DNA from 2 places in the Actinoplanes hulinensis genome. Region 2 is predicted to be linked to the other one. Evidence: riboswitches for the same ligand, from Rfam matches in the RefSeq annotation. Region 2 holds a riboswitch; the other holds the start of a gene.
What was found. Region 2 has a riboswitch for thiamine pyrophosphate ahead of KZ829_RS02650 (thiamine phosphate synthase). Riboswitches for the same ligand answer to the same signal wherever they lie in the genome.
Positions count from the first base shown of each region.

Region 1: linked by a shared signal. The riboswitch ahead of KZ829_RS22945 (ECF transporter S component) and the one ahead of KZ829_RS02650 (thiamine phosphate synthase) in region 2 are both predicted to bind thiamine pyrophosphate.

Region 1 covers NZ_JAHXZI010000012.1:74,612-81,786, reverse strand. The annotation lists gene KZ829_RS22970 (ArsR/SmtB family transcription factor) at 1-260, shown strand, start outside; gene KZ829_RS22965 (Fur family transcriptional regulator) at 257-658, shown strand; gene KZ829_RS22960 (hypothetical protein) at 675-1,283, shown strand; gene KZ829_RS22955 (DUF6328 family protein) at 1,263-1,760, opposite strand; gene KZ829_RS22950 (alpha/beta fold hydrolase) at 1,792-2,607, opposite strand; TPP riboswitch at 2,703-2,805, shown strand; gene KZ829_RS22945 (ECF transporter S component) at 2,876-3,466, shown strand; gene KZ829_RS22940 (ABC transporter ATP-binding protein) at 3,470-4,900, shown strand; gene KZ829_RS22935 (energy-coupling factor transporter transmembrane component T family protein) at 4,897-5,700, shown strand; gene KZ829_RS22930 (hypothetical protein) at 5,790-6,011, shown strand; gene KZ829_RS22925 (5,10-methylenetetrahydrofolate reductase) at 6,077-7,000, shown strand; gene KZ829_RS22920 (aldo/keto reductase) at 6,991-7,175, opposite strand, start outside.
Region 2 covers NZ_JAHXZI010000001.1:548,338-555,512, reverse strand. The annotation lists gene KZ829_RS02665 (hypothetical protein) at 1-578, opposite strand, end outside; gene KZ829_RS02660 (class I SAM-dependent methyltransferase) at 674-1,291, shown strand; gene KZ829_RS02655 (ABC-F family ATP-binding cassette domain-containing protein) at 1,320-2,966, shown strand; TPP riboswitch at 3,000-3,110, shown strand; gene KZ829_RS02650 (thiamine phosphate synthase) at 3,104-3,688, shown strand; gene thiO (glycine oxidase ThiO) at 3,685-4,707, shown strand; gene thiS (sulfur carrier protein ThiS) at 4,704-4,904, shown strand; gene KZ829_RS02635 (thiazole synthase) at 4,907-5,650, shown strand; gene KZ829_RS02630 (thiamine phosphate synthase) at 5,644-6,237, shown strand; gene thiD (bifunctional hydroxymethylpyrimidine kinase/phosphomethylpyrimidine kinase) at 6,234-7,001, shown strand; gene thiC (phosphomethylpyrimidine synthase ThiC) at 7,077-7,175, shown strand, end outside.

The sequences.
Region 1 (7,175 bases), on a different contig from region 2:
CGCTGTTGCGCGCGCTCTCCGCACCGATCCGTGTAGCCATCGTGGTCGAGCTGGGCGTGGGCGAGCGCTGCGTGCACGATCTGGTGGAGAAGCTCGGTGCGCCGCAGCCGCTGGTCTCCCAGCATCTTCGGGTGCTGCGGGGGGCCGGCGTGGTGCGGGGTGTGCGGCGTGGCCGGGAGATCGCATACTCCCTGGTGGACGAACACGTCGCCCACATCGTCACCGACGCCGTGAGTCACGCCAGGGAGAGCCGACAGTGAACGCCGAGAGCACTATCCGCAACACCCGGCAGCGCAGCGCCGTCAGCGCCGTCCTCGCCGAGACCGAGGGCTTCCACAGCGCACAGGATCTGCACGCGATGTTGCGCGAGCGGGGCGAGCGGGTCGGGCTCACCACGGTCTACCGGACGTTGCAGGGCCTGGCCGACGCCGGCGAGATCGACGTCATGCGCCCGCCGGGTGGGGAGCACCTCTACCGGCGGTGCAGCCAGGGGCACCACCATCATCTGGTGTGCCGGTCGTGCGGGCGGACGGTCGAGGTGGCCGGCCCGGCGGTGGAGTCCTGGGCCGACAAGGTGGCCGGCCAGCACGGCTTCGTCGACGTCTCGCACACGATGGAGATCTTCGGCACGTGCCCGGAGTGCGCCGCGAAAAGCTGAGTGCGACGCTTCCGGTGTGAAGCCCTATGCGGACCGATTCCCCGTCGCTCTTCGCCAACTGGTCACCGACGTCCTCGTGGTGCTCTGGGTCTATCTGTGGATCCGGGTGGCACTGTGGATCAACGACGTGGTCGAGAGACTCGCCGTGCCCGGGCAGAAGCTGGAGAGCGCCGGCAGCGGCATCGCCGACAACCTGGCCGACGCGTCCGGCAAGGTGGGCCGGGTGCCGGTCGTCGGTGACGATCTGACCAGGCCGTTCACCGGCGCCGCGGACGCCGCGCGGGCGATCGCCGACGCCGGTCACGAGCAGCAGGAGATCGTCGGACGGCTGGCGCTGATCCTGCCGCTGGTGGCGGTGGCCGTACCGTTGGCTCTGGTCCTGTTCCTGTGGCTGCCGCTGCGGCTGCGCTGGATGCGCCGGGCCGGGATCGCGGCCGCGGTCCGGGACGACGCGGCCGGCCGTGACCTGCTGGCGCTGCGCGCGCTGGCCGGCCGCCCACTCGGTGAGCTGACCAGGCTGGGCCCGGACATCGCACAGAGCTGGCGGGCCGGCGACGCGGCCGCCGTGGATGCCTTGGCCGAGCTGGAGCTGCGGTCGCTGGGCCTACGAGGACGCCGAGTCTGACTCGTCGCCCCACTCCCGGTGGGCGAACGGCAGGATGGCCCAGTAGGTCAAAAACCAGGCCCCGGTGACGACGGTCAGCGGGATGGCCCACATCCAGTTCAGCAGGTAGTCGGTGATCAGCAGGACGCTGCTGACCATCGAGACCAGCATGAAGGCCAGGCCGCCGGACGCCATCTTGTGGGCGTAGCGGACCAGTTCCGGTTTGCGGCCCTGCCGGAACAGGGCACGGTGGAACGCCACCGGCGAGATGATCATCGCGGTGGCGAAGGCCGCGCTGATCAGCGCGACGATGTAGGTGTCCTTCTGGAAGCCGGTGACCTTCGGGAACCCGCTGCTGAACGGCAGGGTCAGCAGGAACGCGAAGAGGATCTGCACTCCGGTCTGCGCGACCCTGAGTTCTTGGAGGAGATCGCCGAAGTTGCGATCCCAGCGCTGTTTCTCGGTCTCACGGGAGGTGTGGTGCGTATCGACCGCCATGTCGCGAGAGCGTTCCCCCGTGGGCTCGTGGTCAAACGCCGATCCGTGCCAGGACGGCGTCGGCGAGCTCGCGTGGCGCCTGTTCGGGCACCCAGTGGCTGACCCCGCGCATGGCCACCATCTGGTACTCGCCTCGCACCCAGTCCCGGGTCCGCAGCGCCGCGGTGAGCCCGACCACCCCGTCCTTGTCGCTCCAGACGTACGTGGTGGGCACGGTCACCACCCCGAGCCCGGAGTACTCCTCGCTGGCGATGGCCCGGTACCAGTTGAGCCCGCCGGTCAGCCGGCCCGGCTCACGCATCGCCGCCACGTACTGTTCGGCGCGCATCCCGATGGGGCGCAGCATGAGCCGCAGGGCGAGCGAGTGCCGGGCGGACAGCACCTTCTCGGCGATCGCGGAGCGGAACAACCCCATGTAGGCGAGCCGGGCCTGCTGGGAGGGCCGGACCCGGAGGGCGAGCAGCAGCGCCCGCGGGTGCGGCACGGAGATCGCGGTCAGGGTCCGGACCCGGTGCGGGTGGTGGACGGCCAGCTGCCAGCCCACCTGGGCGCCCCAGTCGTGGCCGACCACGTGGGCGCTCTCGATGCCGAGGGCGTCGAGGACGGCGATGGCGTCGTCGGTGACTTCCGACATCCGGTACGCCGAGACCGCCGTGGGCCGCGCGCCGGGCGAGTAGCCGCGCTGGTCCAGGGCGTAGGTCCGCAGCCCGGCCTCGTGCAGGCGGGGCAGGATCAGGTCGAACTCACGGGAGTCCTGCGGGAATCCATGGAGCAGGAGGACCGGATCGCCGTCCGAGGGTCCCCCCTCGTACACATCGAACGTCATGCCCCTGGCCTTGACCTCGATCACGTGATCACTACCTCCCTGTGCCGCGCTGCTACCAGGTGTTACGGTCATCGAAGCACATCCACCGAGGCCTTGCCCGCGAGAGCGGACGGGCTTCGATCCGACAGGGGAGCGCACAGCGCTGAGAGTGCGGGTGACCGCAGACCCTCGTACCTGATCTGGGTAATGCCAGCGCAGGAAGTTCGGTCCTCTCCAGCCGCGTCGCACCCGGGCGCCGCTGCCCGGGTCGCGGCGTGCGTCTCCTCCCGGTGTCCGCTGGGAGGCGTACATGAAAGACATCAACCCGAACCGGTGGCGCACGATAGACATCGTGATCGCCTCGGTGATCGCCGTGGCGTTCGGCGTCATCTTCTGGGCGTGGGGCAACCTCTGGGTGATCACCGAGGGCGCCTTCGCCTTCTTCCCCCCGTCCCAGACCGTGCTGTACGGCGTCTGGCTGATCCCGGCCGTGCTGGGCGGCCTGATCATCCGCAAGCCGGGCGCGGCGCTCTACACCGAGCTGGTGGCGGCGCTGGTGTCCGGGCTGCTCGGCAGCACCTGGGGCCTGACCGTCGTCTGGCAGGGCCTGGCGCAGGGTCTCGGCGCCGAGCTGGCGTTCGCGGCGTTCCGCTACCAGTCGTTCCGGATCGGCACCGCGCTGCTGGCCGGCACGCTGACCGGCGTGAGCGCGGCGATCTTCGACTTCTTCGTGTGGAACTCGGAGACCGCCCTCTGGTCCTACCGGATCCCGTACGCGCTGATCACCGTCCTGAGCGGCGCCGTGATCGCCGGCCTCGGCTCCTGGGCGCTGGTCCGGGCGCTGGCCCCGACCGGTGTGCTGGACCGGTTCGGAGCCGGCCGCGAGCGGGCAACGATCTGATTCATGAGTGAGGTTCGGCTTCGCGGCTTCGGGTGGCGGCACGCCGGGCGCCGCGCCTGGGCGGTCCGCGGGCTGGACCTGGAGATCCGGCACGGCGAGCGGGTGCTGCTGCTCGGTCCCTCCGGGGCCGGCAAGAGCACCCTGCTCGCCGCGCTCGCCGGTCTGCTGCCGGAGGACTCCGGCGAGTCCGAGGGCGCCATCGAGATCGACGGGCTGGACCCGCGCAAGGCCCGCGAGCGGGTCGGCATCGTCTTCCAGGACCCGCAGACCCAGCTCGTGATGGCCCGCAGCGGCGACGACGTGGCGTTCGGGCTGGAGAACCGGGGAGTACCGGCCGGCGAGATCTGGCCACGGGTGTCCGACGTACTGGATCGCGTCGGTTTCCCGTACCCCGTCAACCGGTCCACCGCCGCGCTCTCCGGCGGTGAGGCGCAACGTCTCGCCCTGGCCGGGGTCCTGGCCCTGCGGCCCGGGCTGCTGCTGCTGGACGAGCCGACCGCCAACCTCGACCCGGCGGGCGCCGGGCTGATCCGGGACGCGGTGGCCCGAACCGCCGACCCCTCGACCACGCTGATCATCGTGGAACACCGGGTGGCCGAGGCCCTTCCGCTGGTCGACCGGGTCGTGGTCCTGGAGCCGGGCGGTGGCGTGCGCGCCGACGGCACGCCCGAGCTGATCTTCGCCGCCTACGGCGACAAACTCGCCGGCGAGGGCGTCTGGGTGCCAGGCTTCAGCACGCCGCCGATCAAGGCCGCCACAAAACCGGCAGACGATCTGGTACGCGTGACGCGCGCCGAAGTCACGAAACGCCTCCCACCCGTCTCGCTGTCCGCCGCGGCGGGCGAGGTGGTGGCCGTGACCGGGCCCAACGGCGCCGGCAAGTCCACGCTGGCGCTGCTGCTCGGCGGCCTGCTGGCGCCGACGTCCGGCCGGGTCGAGGCGTTCGGGGACCGCCGCCCGCCGCACCGCTGGCGGGCCGCCACCCTGACCGGGCGGATCGGGTCGGTCTTCCAGAACCCGGAGCACCAGTTCGTCACCGGGCGGGTCGCCGACGAACTGGCGCTCGGCCCGCGCCGGCTGGGCCGCACCCCGGAGCAGATCCGCCGCACCGTCGACGACCTGCTGGACCGGCTGCGGTTGACCCGGCTCGCGGAGGCGAACCCGTACACCCTCTCCGGCGGTGAGGCCCGCCGGCTCAGCGTGGCCACGGCGCTGGCCACCGCGCCCCGGCTGCTGGTGCTCGACGAACCCACCTTCGGCCAGGACCGCCGCACCTGGCGGGAACTGGTCGAGCTGCTGGCCGGGCTGCGCGACGACGGTCACGGGGTGGTCGCCGTCACGCATGATGACGCTTTCGTCCGTACCCTCGCTGATCGAACCGTGCCCCTCGGGGAGCCGGCGCCGGACCCGCTGCCGCGGAGGTCTCGTCCGTGAGCCTGTCCGTGGAGCCGATCGCCGATCCCGCCGCGCCGCTGGCCCGCCGCAACCCGGTCGCCAAGCTGGGCGCCGCGCTGTTGTTCACGCTGCCGCTGATCCTGTCCGTCGACCCGTTCACCCCGTCCGCGGCCCTGGTCGTGGAGCTGCTCGTGCTGCCGTTCTTCGGCATCCGGATGCGGCTGCTGGCCCGCCGGCTTGCTCCGCTGCTGCTCACCGCGGGCGGGATCCTGGTCACCATGGTCCTGTTCGCCGGGGAGCGGACCGGGGCCACCGTGGCGTCGCTCGGGCCGTTCGACGTCACCACCGGCGTGCTGGCCACCGCGGGCGCGCTGGTCCTGCGGATCTTCGCGATCGCGCTGCCCGGCATCGTCGTCTTCGCCACCACCGACCCGACCGACCTGGCCGACGCGCTGGTGCAGAACGCGAAGGCCCCGGCCCGGTTCGCGATCGGGGCGCTCGCCGCGTTCCGGCTCGTGCCGCTGCTCGGTCAGGAATGGCGGGCGCTCACCCTGGCCCGGCGCGCGCGCGGGGTGGACGCCGGGCGCAACCCGCTGGCCAAACTGCGGCTCTTCGGGTCGACGGCGTTCGCGCTGCTGGTGGGGGCGCTGCGGCGCGGGGTGCGGCTGGCGGTGGCGATGGACGCGCGCGGGTTCGACGCCGGCGTCCCGCGTACCCACGCGCGGGTGCAGCACTTCACCGCGCCCGACGCCGTCCTGCTGGCCGCCGCCCTCCTGACCGGTCTCGCGATCCTCACCCTCACGCTGGCACTGGGCTACTTCAACCCGATCATCGGCTGACCGTTCGCCGGGCGGCCACGGGATCGGCAACGGGCGCTGTCCTCTTCGGACGAGAGTGTCCGCCACGTGCCGCCGACCCCACGATCGCCGTGGGCTTCGAGGGGCGCCCGGCCACCAGGCCGCCGGCATCCCCGCCCCGAACGGCCGAGCGCGGGCCGGGCAGCGACTTCGACGCCGACGGGAGGTACGACGACCCGGTCTACAACGGCTCGATCAACACCCAGGCCGGCGACAACGGGCCCCCGGCGGCGGGTGGCCGGCTGATCCCGTTCGAGACCCGCGACCCCACTCCCCGCTGCGCCGACCACTGATCGCAGAGCGGGACGGGACGTGTGCGATGCCCGGCCACGCCGGGGCTACCCCTACTGTGGGTCGCATGTCTCGTCCCCCTTTGCGACAGCTCCTGGCCGAGGCCCGCAGTGGCGTCCTGGTGTTCAGCATCACCCCACCGCGGAGCCACGCCACCGAGGACCGGATCAGCGAGATCGCCGAGGTCACCCTGAAGCGGCTCGGCGCGCTCGACCTCGACGGCCTGATCCTGTACGACATCGACGACGAGTCCGACCGGAACCCGGACGAGCGGCCCTTCCCGTACCTGCCGACCCTCGACCCGGCGCGCTACTACAGCCGGCATCTGGCCGCCGGCTGGCGGGAGCCGGTGATCATCTACCGCTGTGTCGGCAAGTACCCCGAGGACGAGCTGCGGGGCTGGCTGGCCGGCGCCGGCGACCAGATGCTGACCGTCTTCGTGGGCGCCTCCTCGGGCGGCAAGCCGGTGCACACCGGTCTGCGCCGGGCCCAGGAGCTACGCAACGAGGTCCGCCCCGACCTGCCGCTCGGTGCCGTCGTGATCGGTGAGCGCCGCGACGAGCACCTGCGCATGCTGGCCAAGCAGGAGCTGGGCGTCGGCTTCTTCGTGACCCAGGTGATCTACCACCTGAACGACACGAAGAACCTGCTCAGCGACTACTACCTGGAGTGCCGCGAGCGCGGCGTCGACCCCCGGACGGTGATCTTCACGCTGTCGCTGTGCGGCTCGATGAAGACCCTGGAGTTCGTCCGCTGGCTCGGTGTGGACGTGCCTCGCTGGCTGGAGAACGCGATCCGCCACTCGCCCGACCCGCTCGCCGAGTCCTACCGGCAGTGCATGCTGATCGCCCGCGATCTGATCGACTTCTGCGAGCACCTGGGCATCCCCTACGGCTTCAACATCGAGAGCGTCTCGATCCGCAAGGCCGAGATCGAGGCCACCACCGAGCTGGCCACCGAGGTCGCGGCCCTCCTCGACCGTCAGCGCTGATCAATCTCGGCCAGCTCCTCGGCGGTGAGCCTGATCCCACCGGCGGCAACGTTCTCCTCCAGGTGAGCGACGTCGCCGGTGCCCGGAATCGCCAGCACATGCGGCCCCTGATGCAGCGTCCAGGCGAGCCGCACCTGATGCCCGGTGAGCCCGCGCCTCCGCGCGATCCGCCACT
Region 2 (7,175 bases):
ACCACCGGGGTGCCCGCGCCGGTCGCCTCACCGGACATCTGCGCGAACCCGCCGTCACCCGACTCGACCAGGGAGCGGACCTGGTCGCCGACGGCCGTCGCGCCGGTGGCGTCGGGCAGGTTCAGCATGCCGGCGGTCACCCGGTAGTCGGCGTACGGGACGGTGAGGGCGGCCCGGACCGCTTGCGAGCACCCGTACCGCTGAAGGGTTGAACGCAGGGCGCCGGTGACCGCGATCGTGCAGTCGGCCGTGAGGCCGGTCTCCTGTACGCCGAAGGCGGTGGAGCCGCTGGGGAAGACCTCGGCCTCGGTGAGCGGCTCCGGATCCACCGTGCGTGAGGCGATGAGCTGGTCGATCTCGGCGGCGGCGAGCCGACGGGGGGTGGCGTCACGCTCGTCGGCGACGAACAGGACGCCCAGCATGACGCAGATGCCCAGCACGATGAGCGCGGCCAGACCGCGGGTCAGCAGGTGAGCGGTCCGGTAGGGCTCACGCCAGGCGTGCCGTTGGGACCGCGCCGGCCGTCGATGCCGGCTCGGCGCGGAGAGCCGGATCAGGCCGGGGGTGGCGTGCCGCATCCGCTCAAGCTAGGCGCGCACACTGATCTATGAACGCACACGGTGTCCGCCACCCCGCCGCCGTCGTGTTCACAGTTGCGCGGGAGACTTGGCCGGTGAGCGCCGACCACTACTTCTCCGCCGAGCCGGACGCGCCGATGCGCCGGGGCGAGATCGAGTTCAACGTCGCCGGCCGGGACTACCGTCTGGCCGTCGCCTCCGGGGTCTTCTCGGCCGGCCGGCTCGACCCGGGCACCGCGGTCCTGCTGCGCAAGGCCGGGTTGCCGGGCGCGTCCACCGAGGGTGCCCTGCTCGACCTGGGCTGCGGCTACGGCCCGATCGCGTGCGTGCTGGCCAGCGAGGCGCCGGGCGCCACCGTCTACGCCGTCGACGTCAACGCGCGGGCCCGTGACCTGGCGAGCGAGAACGCCGAACGGCTCGACCTGGCCGGCCGGGTGCTGGTGCGGGCCCCGGAGGAGGTGCCGGCCGACGTCACCTTCACCGAGATCTGGAGCAACCCGCCCACCCACATCGGCAAGGCCGGGTTGCACACGCTGCTGGAGAACTGGCTGCCCCGGCTCGCCCCGGACGGGGTCGCCTGGCTGGTGATCAACCGGAACCTGGGTGGCGACTCGCTGCACTCCTGGCTCGCCGGGCTCGGCTGGACGGTCGAGCGGACGGCCAGCCAGCGGGGATTCCGGGTGCTGCGGGTCACCGGAAAATCGACTGACTGAATCGCTCTGTACAGGGAGGATGCCCGGCATGGGTTACGTGGATGTCGCCGGTGCCGGGTTCGTGCTCCCGGACGGGCGTGAGCTCTTCACCGACGTGTCGTTCCGGGTCGGCGAGGGAGCGAAGGTGGCGCTCGTCGGGCCCAACGGCGCCGGCAAGACCACGCTCATGCGGATGGTGGCGGGTGACATCCCGACCCAGAGCGGCGTGATCGCCCGATCCGGTGGGCTCGGTGTCATGCGGCAGTTCATCGGGATGATCGGCGACGACCGTACCCTGGAGGATCTCGCTCTTTCTCTCGTGCCACCCGCGCTGCGCGCGGCAGGTGAGCGACTGCGCACGGCCACCGCGGCCCTCGACGAGACCGAGAAGACCCAGATCGCGTACGCGAACGCGCTCGCCGGCTGGGGTGAGGTCGGCGGGTACGACGCCGAGGTGCTGTTCGACACGGTGGCGGTGTCCATCCTCGGCCGGCCGTGGGAGGAGACCCGGCACCGGATCGTGCGGACCCTCTCCGGCGGCGAGCAGAAACGGTTCGCCCTCGACCTGCTGCTCCGCGGCGCCGACGAGGTGCTGCTGCTGGACGAGCCGGACAACTTCCTCGACGTGCCCGCCAAACGCTGGCTGGAGCAGCGGCTGCGCGAGTCGAACAAGTCGGTGCTGTACGTCTCGCACGACCGGGAGCTGCTGGCCCAGACCGCGGACCGGGTGGTCGCCGTCGAGGGTGGCGGCGCGTGGACCCATCCGGCCGGGTTCGCCTCCTGGCACGAGGCACGTGGGCACCGGCACGAGCGGCTCGAGGAGAACCGGCGGCGCTGGGACGAGGAGCACGAGAAGCTCAAGGAACTCGTGCTCACGCTGCGGAACAAGGCGGCCTTCAACGACGGGCTGGCCTCGCGCTACCAGGCCGCGCAGACCCGGCTCCGCAAGTTCGAGGAGGCCGGGCCGCCGCCACTGCCGCCCAAGGACCAGGCCGTGAAGATGAACCTTCGCGGTGGGCGTACTGGGAAGCGGGCGGTCATCTGCGAGCGGCTCGAGCTGGAGAACCTGACGTTCCCGTTCGACGTGGAGATCTGGTACGGCGACCGGGTCGCGGTGCTGGGCGCCAACGGCACCGGCAAGTCGCACTTCCTGCGGCTGCTCGCGGCCGGCGGCAGCGACCCGGATCTGGAGCACAAGCCGGTGGACGGGGCGCCGCTGGCGTACGTGGCACACGACGGGGTGGCGAGGCTCGGCGCGCGGGTCCGGCCCGGGCACTTCTCGCAGACCCACGACCGGCCGGAGCTGGTGGAGAAGACGCTGGTCGAGATCCTGTGGCGGGGCGACGAGCACCGGTCCGGGATGGATCGGGCCGGCGCCATGAAGGCGCTCAACCGGTACGAGCTGGCGGCCCAGGGGGACCAGCGGTTCGGCACGCTCTCCGGTGGGCAGCAGGCCCGGTTCCTGGTGCTGCTGCTGGAGCTGTCGGGGGCCACCCTGCTGCTGCTCGACGAGCCCACCGACAACCTGGACCTGGCCTCGGCGGAGGCGCTGGAGGAGGGGCTGAGGGCGTTCGACGGCACGGTGATGGCTGTCACGCACGACCGCTGGTTCACCAGGTCCTTCGACCGTTTCCTGCTGTTCAGGGGCGACAACGAAGTTGTGGAGGTTCCTGAACCGGTCTGGGACGTTCGCTAGTTTTCCTGTGACGGACCGGTTAGGGTCCGGTTACGACCAACCCACGGGAGTCCGGGCACCGGGCTGAGAGGGGGGCTGATGCGGCCCCCGACCGTCGAACCTGATCCGGGTCATGCCGGCGCAGGGAGGAGTGCTTCATGCGCATCGCCTTTCCCCGTATCCATGTCATAACAGACACATTGGATGTCGTGCGCGGTGTCGCGGGGCTCGATGACATCGCGGTGCAGATCCGGGTGAAGACCAACGACGCCCAGGCGTACGAGCTGGCCGTCGCCGCCGTCGCGATCTGTCGCCCGGCCGGCACGATGGTGCTGGTCAACGACCGGGTCGGGGTGGCTCTCGCGGCGGGCGCGGACGGCGTCCACGTCGGCGCCGACGACCTGCCGGTCGAGGTCGTCCGGCGGATCCTCGGGCCGGCCGCGATCGTCGGCGCCACCTGCCGGACACCCGCGGCCGCGCGGGCGGCCGTCGCCGCCGGAGCGAGCTACCTCGGTGCCGGGCCGGCGTTCCACACCTCCACGAAGGACGGGCTGCCACCACCGCTCGGGCCGGCCGCGATCGCCGCGGTCGCCGAGGCGGTTCCGGGTACGCCGGTCCTCGCGATCGGTGGGATCACCGCTGACCGGGTGCCGCTTCTCGCGGTGCACGGTGTGGCGGCGGTCTCCGCCTTCGCGGCGGACCCGAAAGGAGCGGCGGCCGAGTTCCTGCAGGCGCTGTCATGAGCGTCCGGATCGCCGTCGTCGGGGGCGGCATCATCGGGCTCGCCATCGCCGCCGAACTGCTCGACCGTGGGGCCGACGTCACCGTCTACGACCCGGCGCCCGCCGGGACGGACGGGGCCTGGCACGTCGCGGCCGGGATGCTCGCGCCCGGTGGTGAGTCGGCCTTCGAATACCCGCATCTCACCCGCCTGCTGGAGGCCTCCGGCGAGTTGTGGCCGTCGTTCGCGGCGCGGCTCGGTGACGTCGGCTACGACGAGGCGGGCACCCTCTCGGTGGCGCTCACCGCCGATGACGTGGTCGATTGCGCGCGGGAGTGGAAGCACCAGAAACTGGCCCGGCTCAGCGGCTCCCAGCTGCGGGATCTCGAGCCGGCGCTGTCGCCGCGGGTGCGGGCCGGGGTCTTCGCGCCGACCGAGATCCAGGTCGATCCGCGCAAGGTGGTCGCGGCGCTGCGCTCTTCTTTGGAAGGGCGCGTCTATGCACAGCATATTTCTGATCTATCCGAGTTGGATGAAGACCTGACCGTGGTCGCGGCAGGCTGCGGGACCGCCACCCTCACCGGGTTACCGATCCGGCCGGTGAAGGGCCAGGTCCTGCGCCTGCGCGGCGAACCCGGCCTGCTCCGCCACGTGATCGACGGCGCGGCCGACGGACGGCACGTCTACCTGGTCCCGCGCGCCGACGGCGAGGTCGTGGTCGGCGCCACCCAGGAGGAGCGCGCCGACCGGCAGATCACCGCGGGCGGTGTGCACGACCTGCTGCGGGCCGCCCTCGACCTGGTGCCCGGCCTGGCCGAGCACGAGATCACCGAATGGACCGTGGGTCACCGGCCGGGCAGCCCGGACAACGCGCCGCTGCTCGGGTTCCTCGACGACAGCCGCCGCACCGTGGTCGCGGCCGGCCACCACCGCAACGGGATCCTGCTCGCCCCGATCACCGCACGACTCATCGCCGACCTGGTGTTCACCGGCTCGGCGGACCCACTGCTGGAAGCGTTCGCGCCCGGGAGGTTCGGATGAAGTTGACGATCAACGGCCAGACCCAGGACCGGTCCGGCACCTGCTCGGTGGCGACCCTGGTCGCCGAGATCATCGCGGCCCAGCGCGGGGTCGCCGTGGCGGTCAACGGGACGGTCGTGCCGCGGTCGGTGTGGGGGCAGGTCGACCTCGCCGACGGCGACCGGATCGAGGTCCTCACCGCGGCGCAGGGAGGGTGACGATGTTCCTTCCGGAGAACGGGCTGATCCTCGGCACCGGCGGGGCGAACAGTCTCGCCGCACTGGAGGAGGCCGTCGTCGCGTCCGAGACCACGCTCGTCACCGTGGCGCTGCGCCGGGTCGACGCGGCCGGGCCCGGACTGCTGCCGATGCTCGACCGGCTCGGCGTACGGGTGCTGCCCAACACGGCCGGCTGCTACACCAGCGGGGACGCGGTCAAGACCGCGCAGATGGCCCGGGAGGCGTTCGAGACCGAGCTGATCAAGCTGGAGGTGATCGGCGACGAGCGGACCCTGCTGCCGGACGGTGTGGAACTGCTCAAGGCCGCGGAGATCCTGGTGGCGGACGGGTTCACGGTCCTGCCGTACACCAGTGACGACCCGATCCTGGCCCGCCGCCTGGCCGACGCCGGGTGCGCCGCCGTCATGCCGGCCGGTTCGCCGATCGGCTCCGGGCTGGGCATCTCCAACCCGCACCACATCGAGTTGATCGTGCAGAGCGTCGACGTGCCGGTGGTTCTCGACGCCGGGATCGGCACCGCCTCGGACGCCGCCCTCGCCATGGAGCTCGGCTGCGACGCGGTCCTGATCGCCAGCGCCATCACCCGCTCCGACGACCCGGCGGCGATGGCCGCGGCGATGCGGCACGCGGTCACGGCCGGCCGGCTCGCCCGCGCCGCCGGGCGGATCCCACGCCGCTTCCACGCACTGGCGTCCACCCAGGACGACGGGATCGCCGAATGGTGACCCCCGGCGGGCTCGTCGTGCTCACCGATCGGCGGTCCGCCGCCGGGCCGTTGCCCCAGGTGGTCGCGGCGGCGGTTCGCGGTGGCGCGGCGTGGGTCGTTCTGCGTGAGCGCGATCTCCGGTACGCCGAACGCGCGGCCCTGGCAGCCGAGTTGCGATCGTCGCTGCCCCCGGGCCGGTTGATCGTCGCCGGCCCGGACCCGTTGGGCGGCGACGCCGTGCACCTGGCCGGTGGCGATCCGCTGCCGTCCGGGATCCCGCTGGTGGGCCGCTCCTGGCACGGGACCGAGTCGCTGTCCGGTGTGGACTACGTGACGGTCTCGCCGGTCTACCTCACCGAGTCCAAACCGGGGTACGGTCCCGCGCTCGGGGCCACGGGGGCCGCCGAGCTGCGTGCGCCGGTGCCCTGGCTGGCGCTCGGCGGGATCGACTCGCCGTCGCGGGCGGCCGACTGTGCGGCGGCCGGAGCGGCGGGGATCGCGGTGATGGGCGCGCTCATGCGGTCACCCGACCCCGAGTCGACGGCCCGGGAACTGGCGACGGCGTTCGCCGCCCCGGTCGGCACCGGCCGCGGGGGTGGGTGGTGACTCCGCCGGTGGTGTTGACGATCGCCGGGTCGGACTCCGGCGGGGGTGCCGGGATCCAGGCGGACCTGAAGACGTTCGCGGCGCTGGGGGCCTTCGGGACGTCGGTGATCACGGCGATCACGGCGCAGAACACGCTCGGCGTCACGGCCATCCATCCGGTGCCCGCCGAGATCGTCGCCGCGCAACTCGACGCCGTGCTGTCGGACCTGCCGGTGGCCGCCGTGAAGGTCGGGATGATCTCCGACCCGGCGGTGGCCAAGGTGATCGCCGCCCGTGCGGCGGAGCTGCCGAACCTCGTCGTCGATCCGGTTCTGGTGGCCACCGCGGGCAGCCGGCTCGGTGAGGTGGATGTGGTCGGGGTGCTCACGGCGTACCCCTGCGTCCTGACACCGAACCGGCACGAAGCCGGCGCCCTCCTCGGAAGGGTGATCGAGACGGCCGAGGAGATGGTGTCGGCGGCGGCCGAGCTCGCGGCGCGCGGACCGCGCGCCGTCGTGGTCACCGGAAGTGAGCTGGCGCTCGACGTCCTGCATCACGCGGGGCAGACCACCCCGCTCCGCGGGGAGCCGGTGGCGACCGTGAACAACCACGGCTCGGGCTGCACGTTCTCGTCGGCGATCGCGGTGCGGCTGGCGGCCGGCGATCCGGTTCCGGAGGCGGTCGCGGCGGCCAAGGAGTACGTGAATCGCGGCCTGCGGGGTGGCGCTCAGTGGCGGCTCGGGGCGGGACCCGGGCCGCTGGACCACTTCGGCTGGTCCGTCTAGATCTTCCGGCCGGGGCGGCGGTCGAGGATGCCTGCTGCCATGTGATGCCGGTTTTGTACTACTTTGGGAGGTCTCGTGAGGCGCAAGGTCTACGTGGAAGGTCCCCGCCCGGACATCCGGGTGCCGTTCACCGAGGTGGTGCTCACCGGCGACCACCCGCCGGTGCGGCTCTAC